Regions from separate parts of the Psychrobacter sp. PL15 genome, predicted to be linked through region 1. Evidence: predicted binding sites of a transcription regulator. Region 1 holds the regulator's gene; the other holds the start of a gene.
What was found. Region 1 encodes PhoB, which activates phosphate uptake and scavenging genes when phosphate is short. Its sites were predicted from a motif close to TGTCATNAANCTGTCATAA; they were not measured.
Positions count from the first base shown of each region.

Region 2: pstS (phosphate ABC transporter substrate-binding protein PstS) is a predicted target of PhoB. The motif match lies at 3,411-3,429, and genes of this name have one in related genera.

Region 1 covers NZ_JAXCIB010000011.1:39,077-50,797, forward strand. The annotation lists gene fadB (fatty acid oxidation complex subunit alpha FadB) at 1-2,090, shown strand, start outside; gene fadA (acetyl-CoA C-acyltransferase FadA) at 2,236-3,408, shown strand; gene RCH20_RS10005 (isochorismatase family protein) at 3,732-4,307, shown strand; gene asd (archaetidylserine decarboxylase) at 4,445-5,338, opposite strand; gene dtd (D-aminoacyl-tRNA deacylase) at 5,455-5,919, shown strand; gene phoB (phosphate regulon transcriptional regulator PhoB) at 6,205-6,909, shown strand; gene phoR (phosphate regulon sensor histidine kinase PhoR) at 7,047-8,522, shown strand; gene RCH20_RS10030 (M23 family metallopeptidase) at 8,528-9,007, opposite strand; gene RCH20_RS10035 (radical SAM protein) at 9,782-10,762, shown strand; gene RCH20_RS10040 (sodium:solute symporter family transporter) at 11,144-11,721, shown strand, end outside.
Region 2 covers NZ_JAXCIB010000003.1:146,656-158,376, reverse strand. The annotation lists gene RCH20_RS03705 (fructose bisphosphate aldolase) at 1-476, shown strand, start outside; gene thiC (phosphomethylpyrimidine synthase ThiC) at 586-2,553, opposite strand; TPP riboswitch at 2,889-3,013, opposite strand; gene pstS (phosphate ABC transporter substrate-binding protein PstS) at 3,519-4,673, shown strand; gene pstC (phosphate ABC transporter permease subunit PstC) at 4,791-5,747, shown strand; gene pstA (phosphate ABC transporter permease PstA) at 5,926-6,774, shown strand; gene pstB (phosphate ABC transporter ATP-binding protein PstB) at 6,985-7,902, shown strand; gene phoU (phosphate signaling complex protein PhoU) at 8,131-8,853, shown strand; gene RCH20_RS03670 (oxidative damage protection protein) at 8,886-9,182, opposite strand; gene argH (argininosuccinate lyase) at 9,626-10,999, opposite strand; gene RCH20_RS03660 (histidine kinase) at 11,131-11,721, shown strand, end outside.

The DNA.
Region 1 (11,721 bases):
CCGAAAATGAGAGCGTGAATAAGTTTGATACCGAAACCAACAAGCAGTTTGGTGAAGCCGTTAGCGCACTTGAAAAAGCCACTGACGTTAAAGGCCTTATCGTTACTTCAAGCAAGGGTGTGTTTATCGCTGGTGCTGATATCACAGAGTTTGTGGCCTCATTTAAACAGTCAGAAGACAGTATTAAAGACTGGGTTATTGGTATTAATAATGACTTTAACCGCTTTGAAGACTTACCATTTCCTAAAGTTGCCGCCATTAATGGTGCCGCATTGGGTGGCGGTTGTGAGATGACCTTGGTTTGCGAATATCGTGTCATGAGCGAAAAAGCAATTATCGGCTTGCCAGAAACCCAACTGGGTATTTTCCCAGGCTTTGGTGGTACGGTTCGTAGTACGCGTATCATAGGTATTGATAATGCGCTTGAGCTGATCGCTACTGGTACGCCCAAAAAAGCATTAGACGCCTTAAAGTTAGGCCTAGTTGATGCCACGGTTCCTGCTGATGACTTACAAGATGCCGCGATTGATTTGGTTAAAAAGTGCATCTCAGGTGAGCTTGATTGGCAAGCCCGTCGTGACGAAAAGCTTAATCCAGTTAAATTAAACCCGCTTGAGCAAACGATGGCCTTTAGTAGTGCCAAAGCCATGATTTTTGCCAAGGCCAACCCCAAGCAATATCCTGCGCCAGCACTTGCTATTGCTGCGATTGAAAAGCACGTTAATTTACCCCGTGATAAGGCCATTGCAGTAGAAGCTGCTGGTTTTGCCAAAGCGGCCAAAACCCCCCAAGCTGAAAGCTTGGTTGGTCTATTCTTAAATGACCAATTGGTTAAAAAGTTAGCCAAACAACATAGCAAACAAGCACATGACATCAATGAAGCCGCTGTACTGGGCGCTGGTATCATGGGTGGCGGTATCGCCTATCAAGCAGCCAGCAAAGGCTTGCCAATCATCATGAAAGACATCAAGTCTGAGCAATTAGATCTTGGTATGGGCGAAGCCAGCAAGCTCCTGGGTAAAATGGTTGATCGTGGCAAAATAACCCCAACCAAAATGGGTGAAACCTTAAGCCGCATCCGTCCAACCCTAAACTATGGCGATTTTGCTGAGACGGACATCGTTATCGAAGCCGTGGTTGAAAATCCAAACGTTAAGCGTGCGGTATTAAAAGAAGTAGAGGGTTTGGTTAAAGACGACTGTATCTTAGCTTCAAATACCTCAACCATCTCTATTACTTATTTAGCTGAAGCGCTAAAACGTCCAGAAAACTTCGTCGGTATGCATTTCTTCAACCCAGTAAGTCGTATGCCATTGGTTGAAATCATTCGTGGTGCAAAGTCTTCTGAACAAGCCGTTTCTACTACCGTTGCTTTAGCTACTAAAATGGGCAAAGTGCCGGTTGTGGTTAATGATTGCCCAGGTTTCCTTGTAAACCGCGTACTGTTCCCATACTTTGGCGCTTTTGACTTGCTACTTAAGCAAGGTGCAGATTTTGTTCATGTCGATAAAGTGATGGAAAAATTCGGCTGGCCAATGGGTCCGGCTTATCTAATCGACGTGGTTGGTCTAGATACGGGTGTACATGGTGCAGAAGTGATGGCAGAAGGCTATCCTGATCGTATGAAGGCGGATTATAAAGGTGCGATTGAGCATCTTTACGACAACGAACGTCTGGGTCAGAAAAATGGCGTTGGTTTTTATAAGTATGAGATGGACAAGCGCGGCAAGCCGAAAAAAGTGGCCGACGACGCTACCTATGAATTGCTCAAAGAAACCAGCGATAGCAATAAGCAAGAGTTTGATGAGCAAGCCATCATCGACCGTACTATGCTGGCTTTTTGTAATGAGACTGTACGTTGCCTAGAAGATAATATCGTTGATACCCCAGCTGAGGCTGACATGGCGATGATTATGGGCGTTGGTTTCCCACCTTTTCGTGGTGGACCTTGCCGTTATATCGACCAGATGGGTCTTGATAACTATTTGGCACTGTGTGAAAAATACGCAGATCTTGGCAAAGCTTACGCCGCCCCGCAAAAGATTCGTGATATGGCAGCAGCAGGCGAGACCTTTTACGCCACGGTGTAATAGGCAGTCATTACTAGGATAAAGTGCAGTACACTTGCTCGATAATGGTTAATGATAATTTATTATTGGTCAAATCATAATAGTTGGTTAAATGATGCGAGCATAGCGGTACTGCTACCGACAATAAAAATTGAAAGGAATGTATATGACAACTTTAAGTCCAAAAGATGTGGTCATCGTAGACGGCGTACGCTCAGCAATGGGGAAATCTAAGAACGGTATGTTCCGCCATGTCCGTGCCGATAGCCTATCTGCTGAATTGGTTCGCGCCTTAGTAGAACGTAACGATTTTGACCCTCGTGATGTTGAAGATATCATCTGGGGCTGTGTCAACCAGACCCTAGAACAAGGCTTGAATATAGGCCGTAACATTGGTTTATTGGCTGATATTCCAAAAACTGCTGGTGGTCAGACCGTCAACCGTCTGTGTGGTTCTTCTATGCAGGCGCTACATACTGCTGCCGCGCAAATTATGACCAATCAAGGTAATACTTTCATCATTGGTGGGGTTGAGCACATGGGCCACGTGGGTATGATGCATGGCGTCGACCTCAACCCTGCTGCCTCTAAGCATTATGCCAAAGCCTCTAATATGATGGGCTTGACTGCTGAAATGCTGGGCCGTATGAATAACGTTAGCCGTGAAGAACAAGATGCCTTTGGTCTTGAGTCCCATCGCCGCGCATGGGAAGCGACTACTGAAGGTCGTTTTAAAAATGAAATTGTCGGTATCGAAGGTCATGATGCCACTGGTCGCTTGCAACTGTGTACCGTTGATGAAGTAATTCGTCCTGATGCGACTATGGAGCAAATGCAAAAGTTACGTCCAGCCTTTGATCCTAAAGGGGGTACGGTAACGGCAGCGACCTCGTCAGCACTGTCTGACGGTGCGTCAGCGATGCTAGTGATGAGCGCGCAAAAAGCCAAAGACTTAGGTCTTAAGCCTCGCGCCCGTATTCGCAGTATGGCTATTGCTGGCTGTGATGCTGCTATCATGGGCTACGGTCCGGTACCTGCCACTCAAAAAGCGCTTAAACGTGCTGGCATGAGTATGGACGACATCCAGACTATTGAGCTCAACGAAGCCTTTGCTGCGCAAAGCTTAGCAGTACTCAAGTCATTGAACCTACAAGACAAGCAAGACATCGTCAATATCAACGGTGGTGCGATTGCTCTAGGTCATCCACTCGGTTGTTCAGGTGCGCGTATCACCGTCACGCTATTGAACGCTATGGAACAGATGGATACTGAAGTTGGTCTTGCTACCATGTGTATTGGTCTTGGCCAAGGTATCGCTACTATCATTGAGCGTGTTTAAGCCGTTTATGTCTTAATAATCTTAAAGTAATTATATGCTCTAATAAAAACCCTCGGTCGTCACGGCTGGGGGTTTTTGTGTTACTGGGTCATAGGATTAGCAGGTCATAGCGTTCACTGGTTATTAACTGGTCATATAGTATCATTATCAAATTAAAGGGCCATAAGTTGCTATTAAAGACTATCTCCATTGACGGACTAGGCAAACTATGACTAAATAAGGGTATAATTAATCATTATAATCTTGTTACTAAATATAAAGTCAAATAGCCTAAATATAAAACAGTCTGTAGCCATAAGCTATCAGCGTACAAGGAGTGTACTATGTCCACCATGATTACCAACCGCACCTACCGTATCGCCCGCGAAAATACCCAAGCAATGGTAATTGATGTCCAAGAACGTCTGACACCACATATTAACGACCACGAAAATATCGTCAAAAAGATTGTCATTCTAATAAAAGGTCTGCAAGCACTAGACATTCCCATTATGCTCAATGAACAATATAAAAAAGGCTTAGGTGAGACCTTGCCTGAAATTCGTGAGATATTAACAGGTGATAATGCCAAAGGCTTTGAAAAAGTCACCTTTAGTGCTTGTGATAACGATGACTCATGGAATTATTTGGCGCAGCAGAACCGTAGTATTGTGTTGCTATTCGGCGTCGAAACGCATGTTTGTGTCTTACAAACGGCACTTGATTTACTAGATAATGGTATGCAACCGGTCATTATTGGTGATGCGGTAGGCTCGCGCTTTCCTTACGATAAGAAGCAAGCCATTCGTCGTATTCGCCGTGCTGGCGGGGTGATTACCACAGTAGAAACCATTCTTTTTGAGCTATGCCGCAGTAGCAAAGATCCTGCATTTAAAACGATTAGTAATCTGATTAAATAGTGTTTTGATTGCAGTGCTTAAACTAGAGAGCTACTTAATCAACTAGCTACTGAATCAGACAGCTACTGACTTATGACATAAAAAAGGGTTTGCCAGCGATGACAAACCCTTTATCTCATAATTTAAAAAATGATGGTTTATATCTCTTTACCGTCATTGGTAGGGCTATCATTTCTCTCATCAGTGTTGGCGTTGACCTTCATATGAGACTTACCTAATAACTGGCCCATTTGTACGCTAGCATTAGCGGTCATGTGGTCTTGCCAGTCCGCGTTTGCAGTCTTTGGTAATATCACAATAGCGGTTGAGCCCAAATAAAAGCGTCCGAGCTCATCACCCTGTGCCAAGCTCATATCATGATCCATTTCTTGCATATCGTCTGTGCGAGTAATTTTGCCAGTAGCGACTGTTTCGATACCAGCGACAATCATAGCGCCAACCATTACTACTGCGGCTTTACCATATTCAGTATCGAACATACATACCAGGCGCTCGTTACGGGCGAATAAGTCAGGAACGTTGGCAGCAGTGGTAGTATTGACTGAAAACAAGGTGCCAGGAACATAACGAGTCTTGGTTAAGGTGCCAGAAAATGGCATATGGACGCGGTGATAGTTGCTGGGCGCTAGATAGACAGTAGCGAAGCTACCATCCGCGAAATAACTGCCATCTTCACTGTCGGCAAGCAGCTGACCCACATCGTAGTGCCGCCCTTTGGCTTGTAGCAGCTTATGATCTTGTATCTGCCCTAGCTGTGATATCACCCCATCGGCAGGGCTGACGATACCATTAATGGTGCTATCAATGGTGCGTGCATCATCCTTAAGCTCGCGAGTAAAGAAGTCATTAAAGCTCTCATACGCCTTGAAGCTCTGGCGCTCACAGTCATCTAAATGCACATTATAGGCTTTGGCAAAGCTGCGAATAAAGACGCGCTTGACGATAGGGTGACGGCTTGCGGCCAAGCGTCCAGCAACCTTGCTCAGCTGCTGCTGCGGGACAAATTGCTGTAGAGTGGTGAATAAAGTCATAACAAGGCTACCGAAATAGGGTTTAAAATAAGAATAGATAACAGGTAAATGAATGACTATATTTTACCATGAACAGCGTATTAGCGCATACTCATAATCTGCTAAGGAGTCATTCAGTGAAAGCACTTATTCAGCGCGTAAGCCGTGCCAGCGTCGCGGTTGATGGCAATTATGTTGGCAAAATTGAGCATGGAATATTAGCTTATATTGGGTTGGGACATGACGATAGTTTGCAAAGTGCACAGCGGTTAGTAGATAAAATCCTTACTTATCGTATTTTCGAAAACCATGTTGAAAGTGATAGCGACCCTGCTAAGCGTGGTAAATTAGACCTGAATGTGCAGCAAGTTGGTGGTGGATTGTTATTGGTTTCACAATTTACCCTGATGGCCAACACCAATAATGGTCGTCGGCCGGATTTTGGTGGCGCGATGAAGCCCGATGCCGCGCAATCATTATTCGCTGAGCTGATAGCTTATGCAGAAACTCAGTATCATATAACTGCCAGCGGGCAGTTCGGGGCTAATATGCAAGTCGAGAGTATTAATGATGGGCCGCTGAATTTTTTATTAGAAGTATAGAGGCTCTAGAATATATGGCTCAATAGAGCTAAAAGTAAATTTAAGGCTAAATTGTCATCAAGTCGTCATGATAATACTGTTTAATAACAGTAGTGTGGCGAGTTTTTATAGTGACGCTACCTTAAAATAGACACAGTATGGTTGTGAGAAGTTTTCGAAGCCTCTGGAGTGATGCAGTCACACAGCAAGCTAGAAAAATTTTATTGGCTATACGAAGTCATATATGAATTTAATTTCTTTAGAAGATGAGCCACTTAACATCTCCCTTCTGACTAAGGCTGTCGTATGCAAAATGAGCAAATTTTGATTGTCGAAGATGAGCCGGCAATTCGTGAAATGATTGTCATGACCTTAGAGATGGCAGGATTTGACTGTTTGCAAGCCGTTGATATACCCGAAGCGCACCAACAAGTAGTGGACCATCGTCCCGCGCTCATTTTGCTAGATTGGATGCTGCCAGGTGATAAAAGCGGCGTTGATTTTTGCCGAATGCTCAAAAAAGATGCGCTACTGTCTGAGATTCCGGTCATTATGCTCACGGCTAAAGGCGAAGAAGACCATAAGGTGCAAGGCTTAGATGCTGGGGCGGACGACTATATTACCAAGCCATTCTCAACCCGTGAGTTGGTCTCGCGTATTAAGGCGGTGCTGCGCCGGAGCAGTTTGCTAAGTACGGATAAGCCCATTGAAGTGGCAGGATTGAGCCTTGATCCCAAAAGTCAGCGGGTCAGTGCGGAGGGCAAGGTGATCGATATTGGGCCGACTGAATATCGATTGTTGGCGTTTTTTATGAGTCATCCAGAGCGCGCTTATACCCGTACTCAGCTGCTTGACCAAGTTTGGGGCGGTAATGTATATATCGAAGACCGCACCATTGATGTGCATATTCGCCGTCTACGCAAACTATTACAGCCTTACGATTGTGCCACCTTAATTCAAACCGTACGCGGCACTGGTTATCGGTTTTCTAGCTTAGTTGAACAAGAGTGATTACGCAGGAATAAGGAGTGATTTCTATAATTTTATTATTCTGATTACTGCTTATTAATAGGGTTATTCATAAATAAGAGTATATATTAATGGCTCCTAGGATATTTTTCTGACATTTCTAAAGGTAGTGCACGTTTATGATGACGCCTGCGGATAATAAGACACAGCCAGCACCGCGTTATGCGCTGTTGTGGGCCGATATATGCTGGCTACTATTTTGGCTAAGTAGTGGGGTGGCGCTGGGTTTATATACTTCATACCTGCTAGAAAGCGTGATTGTGGCGCTGTTGTTGTACAGTTTATGGCGAATGTACAGCTTACATCGCTTTAATGCTTGGATTAACAAACCAGTGAATACGCCGTCCCCAGAAATGCTTGGCGGGCTTAGTGTAATAGCCTCTCAGCTGTATCAAAAACGCAAACAAGAAAAGTTCACCCAACAAAAATTGATGGGACTGGTTAAGAAAATCAGAAGTTCTTTATTAGCCCTACAAGATGCGGTTATTTTGCTCAACGATACTGACGGCTTAGAGTGGTGGAACCAGGCAGCAGAAGACCTACTAGTACTACAGTCTAGTGACCAAGGTAATAGCATTTTTAATTTGATTACTGTGCCGGAGTTTCGACAGTATTATCAAACAACGGCCGCGCCAAATAATGGTATTCATTTGGTATCGTGGAAAAACCCCGAGCGCTATTTAAAATGTGAAGTGACCCATTTCGGTGGTGAAAAGTTGCTGATCATTTATGACGTCACGCGTTTACAACATCTAGAGCAAATGCGCCGTGATTTTGTCGCCAATGTATCGCATGAACTGCGGACGCCATTAACGGTACTAATGGGCTATCTTGAGACCTTTTCTGATCAGGCAGATATTGCGCCACAGTGGCAACGCGGTTTTAAACTTATGACCCAACAAACTGCGCGGATGAACAGCATTGTCAACGATTTATTATTATTATCCCGATTAGAAAACGAAGAAAAGCCTGCGCTCAGCATGATAGATATGAGCCGGTTGCTCACCCAGCTATTCGATGACGCTAAGGTCTATAACAAGGAATACGAGCATCAGATTAGCTTGCAGGTAAATACTGACAGCAATCTATATGGTGCGGAGTTGTATTTAAATAGCGCCTTGTCAAACTTGGTGGTTAATGCCATCAAATATACCCCAAAAGGCGGTAACATTATTATCAGTTGGACTGCGACTGCACAGGGTTGCTCGTTTGCAGTCACTGATGACGGTATCGGTATTGCACCACAGCACATCGCCCGTTTAACCGAGCGTTTTTATCGGGTCGACAGTGGACGTAGCCGCGCTACAGGGGGTACTGGCTTAGGTTTGGCGATTGTGAAGCATGTTCTTTATCAACACCAAGCTAGCTTAAATATCGAGTCCAACGAAGGACAGGGTTCGATCTTTAGCATCTTGTTTATGCCTGCCAGTATCTGTGCCCCCGATACTGACGTGGCCACCATAACAACAAAAAATTCAGATAGCGCAGACACTAGAGCTAGTACAGATAGCACAAATAATGTAGATAGCATAAATAACATAAGTAGCATAAATAATATAAGTAGCAATGACCTAAAAAATTCAGAAAAAACTTAAAGTCATTATTTATCTTTGAGTAGTAGCGGATAAGGATTGACCGCGCGGCCATTAATATAAATACCGTAATGAACATGTGGTGGTGTGCCTTTAGCATTACCACTGTTACCGACATAGCCGATAATATCACCGGCGTCTACCCAGTCTTTCGGACTGATATCCGCGAAGTCTTCTAAATGTGCGTAATAATGCCCCGCACCCCCAGGACCAACAATGACCACAACACGTCCGCCAAGTCTATCGTCTCCAACCTTGCTGACTATCCCTGCTGTTGTGGCCTTGATTGGGGTACCACGCGGTGCAAAGATATCAATGCCTTCATGCGAGCGTCCTTCGCTACGAGCACCACCCCAAGTATCAGTAAGATGCTGTTCTGGTAGTGGGCTTGGTAGACTGTTCTCTTGAGGTAATTCTTGTTGCATGAGAGTGAGCCGCTGCGAGGTCACTTGCACAATAGACCATGATCGCTCTGCAATGCTTATCATAACCAGTTGTAGTATAAATAAGAATAAAATCAAGACAGCCGCTTTGGCAATGGTTTTTATAACTGTCGCTATTATCATCAGCATGGTTAGCGCCGATACATATTTATGAGTACGTTTAGGAGTCTGGCGCTTATTTAATATTGGTGGCGGCATAATAATGATCTTAAGTATTGCGTTTTAATTACTACCGCAGCATAAAAAATGCAGCCATTGCGTGGATTATGATAGAGTAAATGCTAGTAAATAAGGAACAAATGTACAATCTGTGGATTACTTAATAATCAATTAAGCTTATTTTATTACTGGTTCCCAGATTTAAATTACAGCGAAGGTAAATAGAAATTGATAATAAGAATTAACCATTTTTATATTTATTATGCGTAATTAGTAGCGGATTGACAACTAACTTACAACGCCCAGAAATGCTCTGTGTATATCCATAGATTTGGTTAACCTAAGTTTCGAGCAGGCCTGCAAGGTGTTCGCCGCGGTACTTGCTGAGCGCGTCGTTTGCTATCAGAAACTCGGGCCAGCTATGCCACTGCCGATGATGCTAGGCTAAGACAAAGTTCTCGAGACTATTCACCCTTATCTTGCCTATAACGAAGTCGAAAAAGCGATGGCGGCTAATAAAAGTAAGCTAAGGTATTTCGGCGTATGTTGGTACAGGTGGAAAAACATATCGCTAGTGTCGCGGTTGAGACATTTCTGGCGCTAACACTGGCCACACTATTGCGCCAACGTCTGTTGAATTTTGATAAACAAGGAACTCTTATGCCAACGATTGTAGAAAAACCGCCCATCACGAAGGCCCGCAAACATATTCCATTGGTAGAAGTTCTAGAAGCCCGTGCGGCCGATAGTTGGACCCATACCCGCAACGACCAACCACGCGGTTATATTGATGCAAACAAGCTACAAGAATTGTGGATCCATACTGGTACCGCCTGCAATCTGGCCTGTCCGTTCTGCTTGGAAGGCAGTCACCCTGGTGATGGGCGCATTCCTGGGATGAAACTGAGTGATGTTAAGCCGTTTATTCATGAAGCTCTAGACATGGATGTGGAGCAGTTTTCTTTCACTGGCGGCGAGCCTTTTGTGATTCGTGATTTTGTCAATATCCTCAATTATGCCAGCCAACATCGACCCTGCTTTGTGCTTACTAACGCCACCGAGCCGCTACTGAAGCGTCGGCATCAGGTGTTACCCCTACTGAATAACCCCTATCCCATACATTTCCGCGTCAGTCTGGATTTCCCTGACCGCGCCCGCCACGATAAAGATCGAGGCGACGGTAGCTTTGATCAAGCACTAGAGGGTATACGCTGGCTAGTGGATCAGGGCTTCAAGGTATCCATAGCGCGTCAGACCGACGACGACGAAGTACCGGCTAAGGTCGAAGCTAGGTTTCGAGAGATATTCGAGGCGTGGGGTATTCCCCAGAATCTGGCGTTTACGGTATTTCCTGACTTAGGTATACCAGGCTCGGAAGATGGCAGTCCAGAAATTACTGAAAACTGTATGCAGAAATATCCTAGCGTTGAGAGTCGGGCACATTTTATGTGCACGTATACGCGGATGTTGGTGAAGAAGGGTGACTCAGTGAAGGTATATGCTTGTACGCTGGTGGATGATGACCCTCAATATGATTTAGGTGAGTCGTTGGCCGAGAGTATGAAGGAGCGAGTTATGCTGCGTCATCACCGATGTTTCTCTTGTTATCGCTATGGCGCTAGCTGTTCGGCTCCTGCTTAGTTCAGCTTTTGGTGGGTTGGCCAGGGGGATTCACCTTAGTATTATCAACTGGGAAATTCTGACTTTGTAGTTAACGGTCTGGACAGATGGGTGAGCGCAGGCTTTTAGACATTGAGTATTGGTTGTTCTAAGGTATTGAGTTGTAAGTTTAGAAAATAATCGCAAAAAATGTGATGCCTTTGGAAGTGAATTAACGGTTTATAGTAAAAAAATCAACGGCATGAAGCCCATTGGCAGCAGGTTTCCGACGTATTTCATGGGTGGTCGCGACTTATTTGATACAAATAGTGGTCTTTAATAAAAATTAATCCGATGGTTTCCATGGCAGGCATTTGCCGCGCCATATTGCAATTATAAAAAACCAAAGGGAAATAACTGCCCATGGGCATTACTGAAGCCACGCTATTTTGGGGGTTTTTGCTGGCTTACGGCGTGATCATGTACGTCTTGTCACCAAAAAGTAAAAGTTCGGAGTCATTCTATAAAGGTACGGATGATCAAGGCAAACCAGTAGGGCAATGGTCGCTGACGGCCAGTATTTTTATTAGTTGGATCTTCGCTAAGTCAGTGACCAATGCCGCTAACTTAGGCGCTTCTTATGGGGCAGTGGGTGGTTTGGCTTATGCCAGTTATTGGCTGTCGATTCCAGTGGCTGGCTATGTAATCTACCTGATTCGCAAACAGACTGGTGCCCGCAGCTTGCAGGAGTTTCTAACGTCGCGTTTTGGCCGGATGGCATCTCTGGCGTTTGCAGCAGCTATTCTGATTCGGTTGTACAACGAAATCTGGAGCAATACCGCGGTAGTAGGTGGTTATTTTGGTCTGCCTGGGCAGTGGCAGTATTATACTGCCGCCATGATATTTACCGCGTTTACCCTGGCCTATAGTCTGAAAGGTGGGCTACGCTCTTCGATCTTTACTGATGTGATTCAAACCTTTGTGTTCGTGTTCTTTTTGGG
Region 2 (11,721 bases), on a different contig from region 1:
CTAAGATGCGTTCGGTCATTTATGAGCCCAATGTTGATGGGATTGAGTTAGTCGTACAGCAGCAATTTGATGTCGCTAAGCAAGTTATCTCAAAGGGCCTGATGCCAATCGTCGAGCCAGAAGTTGATATCAACAGTACCAAAAAGCATGACTGCGAGCTGATACTTAAAACCAATATCTTACATAATCTTGAGCGTTTAGATGATGGTAAACAAGTGATGTTAAAGCTGACCTTGCCTGAAGAAGCTGGGTTTTACCAAGAGCTGATTGACCACCCAAAAGTGCTTAAAGTAGTGGCTTTATCTGGTGGTTATAGCCGTAATGACGCTTGTGCTAAGCTCAAGAAAAATCCAGGTATGATTGCCAGTTTCTCACGTGCCTTTACTGAAGGCTTGAGCAAACATCAAAGTGATAAAGATTTCGCTGATACTATCAATACTTCGATTGATGAGATTTATCAGGCGTCAAAAGTGTAAAGTCAAAGAGCAAGCTAGAAACATAAAAAAGCCCCGCCAAATAAGTTCTTTTATACTTAAATTGCGGGGCTTTTTCTGTATTGAACTAACGTAGCGCTAATCAATTAGCTTACGCTTCTTTACTTTTTAGCCCCGCTGCATATTCACGGACGTTTTGGGTGATTTTCATTGAGCAAAATTTAGGGCCACACATCGAGCAAAAGTGAGCAGATTTGTGCGCGTCTTTTGGCAAAGTCTCATCATGGAACTCACGCGCCGTATCCGGATCAAGCGCCAGATTAAACTGGTCATCCCAGCGAAACTCAAAGCGTGCTTTTGATAGGGCATTATCACGCGCCTGTGCTCCGGGATGGCCTTTGGCAAGGTCGGCCGCATGAGCCGCAATCTTATAAGTGATGATACCGTCTTTGACATCCTTTTTATTGGGCAAGCCTAAATGCTCTTTAGGTGTGACATAACACAGCATCGCCGTACCAAACCAGCCAATCATTGCCGCGCCAATGGCACTAGTAATATGGTCATAACCGGGTGCAATGTCGGTGGTTAACGGCCCTAGGGTATAAAATGGGGCATCGTCACACAGCTCAAGTTGTAAGTCCATATTTTCTTTAATACGGTTCATAGCCACGTGACCTGGGCCTTCAACCATTATCTGCACATCGTGTTTCCATGCAACTTTAGTCAATTCACCCAATGTCCTAAGCTCGCTAAATTGCGCTTCGTCGTTGGCATCTTGCAAGCAGCCAGGGCGCAAACCATCACCTAAGCTAAAGGCCACATCATAGGCTTTCATAATCTCGCAGATATCTTCAAAATGAGTATATAAGAAGTTTTCCTGTTGATGTACCAAACACCACTGCGCCATGATTGAGCCACCACGCGAGACAATGCCCGTCAAGCGTCCGGCTGTCAGTGGCACATAATCTAATAACACGCCAGCATGAATAGTGAAGTAGTCAACGCCTTGCTCAGCCTGTTCAATGAGCGTATCGCGGTATATTTCCCAGGTTAAATCTTCAGCGACACCATCGACTTTTTCTAACGCTTGATAAATAGGCACGGTACCAATCGGCACTGGTGAGTTACGAATCAGCCATTCACGGGTTTCGTGAATATGGTTGCCGGTGGATAAATCCATGATGTTATCCGCACCCCAACGCGTCGCCCAGGTCATTTTGGAGACCTCTTCATCAATAGAAGACCCTAATGCCGAGTTACCGATATTGGCATTAATTTTCACTAAGAAATTACGGCCGATAATCATTGGTTCGGATTCAGGATGGTTAATATTATTGGGGATAATGGCGCGACCTGCCGCCACTTCACTACGCACAAATTCAGGCGTAATAACAGTAGGGGTACTTGCGCCAAAAGTCTCACCATCATGTTGGCGCATATCCGTTGATTCATGCTGCTTTTGGGTTTCGCGAATGGCGATATATTCCATTTCAGGGGTAATAATACCTTGGCGTGCATAGTACATTTGCGTGACATTGCCAGTTTTACCAGCGACATCTTTGGCACGGCGCGGTTTATCAATATGGGCGAATCTTAGATTGGCAGTGCTTATGTCGCGGGCACGCGTCTGTCCGTAGCTGCTTGATAGGCCAGCCAGCTGTTCAGTATCACCGCGTTCGTTTATCCAGCCTTCGCGCAGTTTTGGTAGGCCTTTAGTGAGATCAATAGTGGCGTTGGGGTCAGTATAGACGCCTGAGGTATCATAGACATAAAATGGCGGATTGTGCTCGCCTTCTTTGTCACCCGTACCGCCCACCGGCGTGTCGGCTAAGCTGATTTCACGCATCGGTACTTGAATATCGGGCCTTGAGCCTTCGATATATACTTTACGGGAAGCGGGGAGAATACGGTGTAAGTCGCGGGCGTCTTCTTCAAAACGGGCATCAGTAGCAGCACGATGAGCCGGGGTTTTTAGGGCATCTGCTTTTTTATCCGCTTTATCTTTAGTCGCGTTAGCGGCATTTGAGAGGTTAGCTGGGATATAGGTATCGACGGCGTGTGCGTCTATCTGTGCATTAGCGTTTGGCGTGTTTTTTAAGGTATCTATTGCAGTAGTCATATGCTGTCCTAGCGTGTTGTGTTGTCCATTGTTAAAGGCAACACCGCCAGAATCTGCGGGGGTAAGCGATAGCTACGTAGGCAAATTCAATCATAGATTTAAAGTCACTGCGCTAACAAACATAATGATAGGGCATAAATCTAACTTGATTGTTGGGCGCTACTTATTATTAACCGCCATACTCTTTATCAGTCAGTTTATCAGCCGGTTTATCAGCCAGTTTATCAGCTGGTGAGTTATTTACTGGCTTATTAGCCAGCGAACGCTAGCGACTGAACTTGGGCTAAAAAGTGATTCTAATAATAAGGCATTTCTGCGCGCCCTTTGCAAGACGATAACATCAGCTTAGACTTCCCTGCGTCGGTACTAACCGCATCAGGTTCGGCGGGTGATCTCTCAGCGATGTATTAATGACTGCTTATGAATCAGTCATTGATACATCGCACCCCGAGTCTGTCAGTGTTGTAAATCAACTTTATACTAACAAACTTCTGCTATGACTGCTAATGATATTTAGTCTTATAAAAAATCCTCTCAGGCTGTGTTACTTCCTTAAAATATTCTATTCCTACTGTTTAGCCATTCAATTTAGTCATATAGTCAATGAAAAGTAATATCGATACATAACATACTGCTGGCACAAGTTTTTCTTGCTTGCTGTGCCTACGCAGACAGAGGCTGCAAAAAGCTTATACCAGCAGTACCGTCGCGTTTTTAAGGTATTTTAACTATACCATTCAATTTAGTCATGCCATTCAGTGCTATGCAATTTTAGACTGGTTATTAAAAACGGGTTTAGTCACAGCAAAAATCTTCTAACTTGACGGTTATTGTTTTTTTACAGTTGCTATTACGGTTGTCATCAAACTGTCATCAAAGCTTGGCACACTGCAACGCATGTCAGGGATCATACTATCTAGTGCAGTTATTAAACCTTTGCAGTTGTCATACTTCAGGAGTCTTATATGCGTTATTCATTATTAGCAGTGGCCGTCAGTTGTACCTTAGTGCTTACGGCATGTGATAAATCAACCGACACCACTGTAGCACCCGCGACTGACAGTAGCGCAGCCGCGAATAATAGCGCTGATAGTAGCGGATCAAATAACGCCAGCTCTGCTAGTAGCGATCAAGTATCCATGAATATCACTGGCGCCGGTGCGTCGTTTCCACAGCCTATATACGCCAAATGGTCAGCCGATTACAACGGTGCTACCGGTGGGCAAGTCAATTATCAATCTATTGGCTCGTCAGGTGGTATTAAGCAGATAGTCGCAGGTACTGTTGATTTTGGTGCTTCAGATGCGCCAATGACGCCAGAAGAATTAACGAAAGAAGGTCTAATTCAATTCCCAATGGTCATTGGTGGCGTGGTGCCAGTGGTTAATATTAAAGGCATAGAGCCTGGTGCATTAAAGCTTGATGGCAAAATGCTAGCCGATATCTATTTGGGTAACATCAGCAAGTGGAACGATCCTGCTATCGTGCAGTTGAATCCAGATTTAAGCCTGCCGGACAGTCCCATTACTACCGTATTTCGCTCAGATGGCTCAGGGACAACCTTCAACTTTACTGATTATTTAGCCAAAGTATCTCCCGATTGGAAAAATAATGTGGGGGTCGACAAGACTGTTAAATGGCCAACTTCTGATCGTGGTGCGGCAGGTAAGGGTAACGAAGGCGTAGCAAGCTATGTCAACCGAATGGACAATGCAATTGGCTATGTTGAATACGCTTATGCCAAACAAAACAATATGTCACATGTGGCACTCAAGAATGCCGCTGGTAATTTCGTACAACCTTCTATAGAAAGCTTTGCCGCCGCTGGCGATATTGATTGGTCGCAGCAAGCAGGCTTTTATAAGGTTATTACCAACTCTGAAACTGCCGAGGCATGGCCGATTGCCGCTGCAACTTTTATTTTAGTACATAAGCAGCCGCAAGATCCCAAGCAAGTTGCTGGTGTACTGAACTTCTTTAGCTGGGCTTATGATCAAGGTGATGATGCAGCAACTGCGCTTGATTATGTCCCGTTTTCTGATACCGCTGTTGCTTTATTCAAAGACAGCTGGCAGCAAGTAGTGGGCAAAGACGGTAAGCCGGTATATACCCCACAATAATCTCTGATTCATTTGCCCACACGCCTATGGTTTTCTGATAAGCAGATCATAGGCGTCGCTCATATCTAAATTGTTTATATCCAAATCACACCTATTAAAGCAACTATTGAGGTGGTCATGGCAGGATTTAATTTGCAGACACAACTGAACAAACAGAAACGTTGGGATGCAATATTTGTCAACACTACCAAAGTGGCGGCACTCTTTGTGTTGTTAAGCTTAGGGGCAATTTTATTGTCGCTGGTTATTGGTGCTTGGCCAAGTATGCAGGCGTTTGGGCTAGATTTTTATACTAGTAATAACTGGGACCCGGTCGCGAACGAATACGGGGCTTTAGCGCCAATTTATGGCACCTTGGTCACCTCAGCCATGGCGCTGGTTATAGCAGTTCCTATCAGCTTTGGTATTGCGATATTCTTGACTGAACTGTGTCCACCATTTCTCAAAAAGCCGCTAGGCATTGCTATTGAGTTATTAGCGGGTATCCCTTCTATCATTTACGGTATGTGGGGATTGTTTGTATTTGCCCCCTTCTTTGGTAATCATATCCAGCCATGGCTAACAGAGAACCTAGGCGGTCTACCGATCATCGGCAAGCTGTTTGTCGGTGTCCCGATGGGTATTGGCTTATTTACCGCTTCCTTAGTACTCGCCATTATGATCATTCCTTTTATTGCCGCCACTATGCGCGACGTATTTGCGGTCGTACCGGCGCTGTTGAAAGAATCTGCATACGGTATGGGCGCTACCACGTGGGAGGTAATGTTCAAGATTGTCTTACCGTACACCAAGGCGGGTGTGGTCGGTGGCATTATCTTAGGGTTAGGGCGCGCACTGGGTGAAACCATGGCCGTAACGTTTTTGATTGGCAACACCTTTAATATTAGTCCCAGTATGTTCGCTTCGGGGGTTTCTATTACCTCAGCGTTGGCCAACGAATTTGCTGAAGCATCCGATCCGCTGCATCTATCGGCGTTGCTACATTTAGGACTAATATTATTTATGATTACCTTTATCGTTCTAAGCATTTCGCGATTATTACTACGCGGCATGGATAAGCGCGCTGGACAGTAAGTTTTGGATGTTTTAAAAGTAGCTTTGCCATCTTAGCGTAGGCATCCACATTCAAACGTACCATAAAAAATTTGTCATAGAAAATCGTCATATAAAAAGCCTAGAAGGTTAAAAATAACAAGGAATCTGCTGCATGACCGCATTGTCTGCCATTACTTCAGCCTCGACTAAGCCCATTATGGCCAGTGACCAAGGTCTATATCGCCGCCGTAGGCTATGGAATAAGGTAGGGCTAGGTTTTGCGGCTTCAGCCATGATATTTGGCTTGTTTTGGCTGTCATGGATTTTGATTACTTTGGGTATTGAAGGGTTTAGCGGTCTGGTGCAGATGCCAGTGTTCACGGCCGATACGCCACCGCCGATGACTGATGGTGGTTTGCGTAACGTCATCGTCGGCTCGCTAATGATTGCCAGTACTGGATTATTTATTGGGGCGCCGATTGGCATGTTAGCAGGGATTTATTTAGCAGAATTTTCCCACGGCAATTGGCTGGGACAAGTCATACGTTTTTTAAATGATATTTTATTGTCTGCACCATCGATTGTAATTGGTCTATTCATCTACGCATTATTGGTCAAAAATTATAGCTTTTCTGGCTGGGCAGGCGCGTGTGCACTGGCCTTAATTGTCATTCCGGTAGTGGTAAGAACTACCGAAAGTATGCTGCTACTGGTGCCCAATACTTTACGTGAAGCGGCTTATGCACTAGGAACACCAAAATGGAAGTTGGTGCTGGGCGTCACTGTTAAAGCCGCAAGGGCCGGTCTAACCACTGGCATATTATTAGCGTTTGCGCGTATCACGGGCGAGACGGCACCTTTGCTATTTACTGCTTTGAACAATCAATATTTCAGCTTAGATATGGGCAACGCGATGGGTAATATGCCCAATACTATTTATCAATTTGCCATGAGTCCTTACGACAACTGGCACACCTTAGCATGGGCGGCCGCATTATTAATTACTTTGACTGTGCTCACTTTGAACGTAGCCGCACGCTATATCGGCGGCAAAGAATATAACTAATACTTACCTAATTTCTTAACTTATACATTTAATTTAGAAACGGAACAGGGTCACTGGAATGAATTTTTTGCAGCCTCTGTCACGCTTGCGAACAGCACGCCAGAAAAATTTATACCAGTGGCACGTTGCTATAAGTGACTCTCTTTTATTTTGAACTGACTGTATTTCACATTAAAGAATTTCATATTAAAGATAATAAGGAACATGACCATGACAGATACTGCTACCCGACCAGCAAAAAACAAAATTAAGACTCCTACGCCTGTCCCCACTTTGAGCGACCCGCGTGTGCATGTTCTCGCGCCAGTAACCACTGCCCGTACAGCAGGTGAACAGGCATCTGCTACATTTAATGAATTTGCAGCCACTGTGCCTGCTGCAAAACTCCAAGTCCGTGACTTAAATTTTTATTACGGGGACTTTCGCGCTTTAAAAGACATTTCCCTTGATATTCCCGAAAAGCAAGTAACGGCATTTATCGGACCTTCTGGCTGTGGTAAGTCAACGCTACTGCGCACTTTTAATCGCATGTATGACCTATATCCTAATATGCGTGCTGAAGGTCAGATTTATTTGGATGGCAATGACGTATTGGCCAAATCAATGGATGTCAACTTACTGCGCGCTAAGGTAGGCATGGTTTTCCAGAAGCCCACGCCGTTTCCGATGTCCATTTTTGATAATGTGGCTTTCGGGGTGCGGTTGTACGAAAAGATGTCGAAGGCAGAGCTTGCCGAGCGGGTAGAATGGGCTCTTAAAAAAGCGGCACTGTGGAATGAGGTCAAAGACAAGCTGTCTGCTTCAGGCCTATCTTTATCCGGTGGTCAGCAGCAACGATTGTGCATTGCACGCGGCGTGGCAACCAAGCCCGAAGTTTTATTATTAGATGAGCCAACCTCAGCGCTCGACCCCATCTCAACGGGGGCCATCGAGGCTTTGATTGAAGACTTGAAGCAGGACTATACCATTGCCATCGTGACCCATAACATGCAGCAAGCGGCGCGAATTTCTGATTACACCGCTTATATGTATTTGGGCGACATGGTAGAAATGGGCAACACCGACCAGATTTTTACCAACCCTACCCAGCAAGCGACTGAAGACTATATTACTGGGCGTTATGGCTAATGGTCTTATTTATTATGGTTTTTCTACTTATATAGTTAATCCAGTTTAAAAACGACCCAATGCTACTGGGCTACTGGGCTACTGGGCTACTGGGCTACTGGAATGAATTTTTTGCAGCCTCTGTCACGCTTGCGAACAGCACGCAAGAAAAATTTATAGCAGTAGCAGGTTGTCATAAATATACCTTTTTCATTGAGTTTTTATCGTGTTTTTACTGAGACTTTTATTATGTCCAATCAAATGTCACATACCTCCAAAAGCTTTAACCAAGACCTAACGGAAACCACTGACTTATTTTTAGAAATGGGTGAACTTGCGGGCAAGCAGGTGGCGCAGGCGATGCACGCCTTGATAGAAGGCGACGTACATTTAGCGCATCAAGTGGTAGAGCAGGACAGTGCGGTCAATCAGCTTGAAGTGCAGATTGATGAGCATATTTTACTGTTGGTTGCCAAGCGCCAACCGGCTGCCCGTGATTTACGCTATGTGATGGCGGTTAGTAAAGGCGTGGTGGATATCGAGCGTATTGGCGATGAGGCTGCCAAAATTGCCCATATGGCACAGCAAGTGGCGGCTGATAATAGCAGCAATACCTATTGTTATCACGAAGTGCAGCATCTGAGTAATCAGGTACGTATGATGCTACATAATGCGTTAACCGCCTTTGAAAATTTGCAAGCTGAGCGTGCTTTTGAAGTCATGCGCAGTGATGGCAATGTAGATTTTGAATACCAATCTGCTATACGGGCATTGATGACTTATGTCATGGAAGATCCGCGGCAGGTGAGCCAGGTGATTAATATGATGTGGGTACTGCGAGCGCTTGAGCGCATTGGTGATCACGCTCGTAATATTGCTGAGTTAGTGATTTATATCAGTAGCGGTACCGATGTGCGACATAGCGATTTTGAAACTGTACAACAAGCCATTGACGCTACCAAAGTAGGCTAGCGCCCGGTCTATTTTGCTCAATAACCCTTAGTTTAGCTTTTGGTTTCTGGGGTCCAGCCCTGAGCACGTTCGTAGTTTTCATTATCCAAAAATTTATCACGTTGTTCTGTCAAAAACTTCTTGGCTGCAGGATCCATCATGCTCAAATGGTTTTCGTTAATCAGCATGGTTTGATGCTCAAGCCATTCTTTCCATGCTTGGTCTGACACGGTTTCTTGGAGCTCTTGGCCTTTTTTGTTCGGAAAGGGCGGGTGCACCATTTTAGGTAAATCTTGTTGATATTTACGGCAAAATACGGTGTTGGCTTGGGGATTGAAATTCTCGGTCATGAGTTGTTCCTTATTATTGATATTGAATATATTATAGTCAATGAAACGTAATATCGATACATAACATACTGCTGGCATAAGTTTTTCTTGCTTGCTGTGCCTACGCAGACAGAGGCTGCAAAAAGCTTATAGCAGCAGTACCCTAGCGTTTTTAAGGTATTTTAACTATAGCAGTTTGCTATTAACCTAGGATAAAGGTCTTAGTGCACTTAGCAAATACTAATAGGTTTGAGAGTGTTAACCGGTTTAAGGGTATTAGGTTTAAGGGTATCAAATTTAAGGGTATCAAGCTTAAGGGTATCAAGCTTAAGGGTATCAGGTTTATAAAGGGTAACCACAAATCTATCTAAATATGGTAACAAAAACACCCGCAACAATGGCGGGTGTTTTGATATTAATCGCTGTAGCCAGCGAAGGCTATCAAGTTAATAAAAAATACTAGATTAAGCAAACACCTCTAAACGGGTACGTCCACGGCTTACCGCTTGCTTAACTTGATTGGGCGCAGTGCCGCCCAAATGGTCACGCGCTGCCAATGACCCTTCTAATGTTAAGTAGTCAAACACGTCATCACCGATGGCATCGCTAAACTGCTGTAGTTGTGCCAATGATAGATCGCTCAAGTCCACACCTTCTTTAATGCCCAAAGCAACGGCATTACCCACCACTTCATGGGCATCACGGAAAGCCACGCCATTGCGTACCAAGTAATCAGCCAAGTCGGTGGCAGTGGCATAGCCTTTCATAGTGGCGGCGCGCATGTTTTCTTTATTAGGCGTAATATTTGGCAGCATATCAGCAAAGGCTAGTAACGAACCCGTTAAAGTATCGACGCAGTCAAATAGCGGCTCTTTGTCTTCCTGGTTGTCTTTATTGTAGGCTAGCGGCTGACTTTTCATCAAGCTCAATAAGGTCATTAGTTGTCCGAATACCCGTGCTGCTTTACCACGTACCAGTTCAGGCACGTCAGGATTTTTCTTTTGCGGCATGATGGATGAGCCGGTACAAAAGCGATCTGGTATCTGTACGAAGTTAAATTGTGCGGACATCCATAGAATAATCTCTTCACTCATGCGCGACATATGCATCATTAAGATAGAAGCTGCTGCAGTGAACTCAATGGCGAAATCGCGATCGGATACCGCATCAAGCGAGTTTTGGCAAATGCCTTCGAAGCCAAGCAATTCGGCAGTAATTGTACGATCTATCGGAAAGGTGGTGCCCGCAAGAGCGGCGCTACCAAGTGGCATCTGATTAATACGGCGACGTGCGTCGACCAAGCGTTCAGTATCACGGAATAACATCTCAAACCAGGCCATCACGTGATGACCAAAGCTGACTGGCTGGGCAGTTTGCAGATGGGTAAAGCCCGGCATAATGGTATCGGTATGCTGCTCGGCCAAGTCTAATAAGCCGCTCTGCAAACGTACCAACAGTGCGATGATATTATCGGTTTCTTCCCGTAGCCACAGGCGAATATCGGTTGCGACCTGATCGTTACGACTACGTCCGGTATGTAGTTTTTTACCTACTGGGCCTATGATATTAGTCAAGCGCGACTCAACATTCATGTGCACATCTTCTAGTGCAATCGACCATTGGAACTCGCCTGCTTCAATTTCAGCCAGTACTTGCTTTAGACCGTCAATAATAATGGCGACATCATCAGCGCTCAAAATATCGCACTCTCTGAGCATGGTCGCATGAGCGATTGAACCTTCGATATCGTGACGGGCAAAGCGTTGATCAAAACCTACGGAGGCGGTAAAAGCGGCAACAAAGCTATCGGTCGCTTCACTAAAGCGCCCACCCCACATTTGTTGGCCTGGACTACTTGAAGGGCTATTTGATGAAAGGCTATTTTGCACAGTGTTGTTGTCCGTGTTAGAAGCATCTGTGCTAGAATCAGACACACGTGAATTTTTACTTTGCTCGGGATTACTAGGATTTGAAGAGTTGGCGTTCATATCGGTCTAAGGCAAGTCAAGAGAATAAGAACTTAAGTATAGCAAATGATGAGGTTGCCTTACTAGATGAGCGCTTAGAGTTTTTTATACCCAAACTCATGCAGGTCATGAAGCCTTGGCAATGGCTGCTGTATATCTTTTTTTGGTCGCTGTTTGTGACGGTGGTTGACCGCCATAATCTAGCTACCTTGCCAGAATTTTTGATTAAGTTCATGAGTAGGGTCATTCAAAATAGCTTAACCATCATGCCGTCACTATACTTGATTGATTATTTACGTCCTATTTTTAAAAGTACCAGCATACTCAACGTTAGCATGCATGTTTTTTTGCTGCTGACGATTGGCTCTGTGGTAGCCATAACCTTAGTTAAGCTAGTGATGATCAATATAGGCTGGCTTGAATATGACCCTCAAGCGTTTGTCCTAGATATATTATTCAATGCGGTAACTACTGGCAGCTTCACTTTAGTGTTTTTACTATACTTTGTACACCACCATCGTGAGCTTAATGCCCTTAAGCTATCCTTTGAGCATAAGCTAACGGCTCAAAATGACTTAATCAAAGCCCGTATC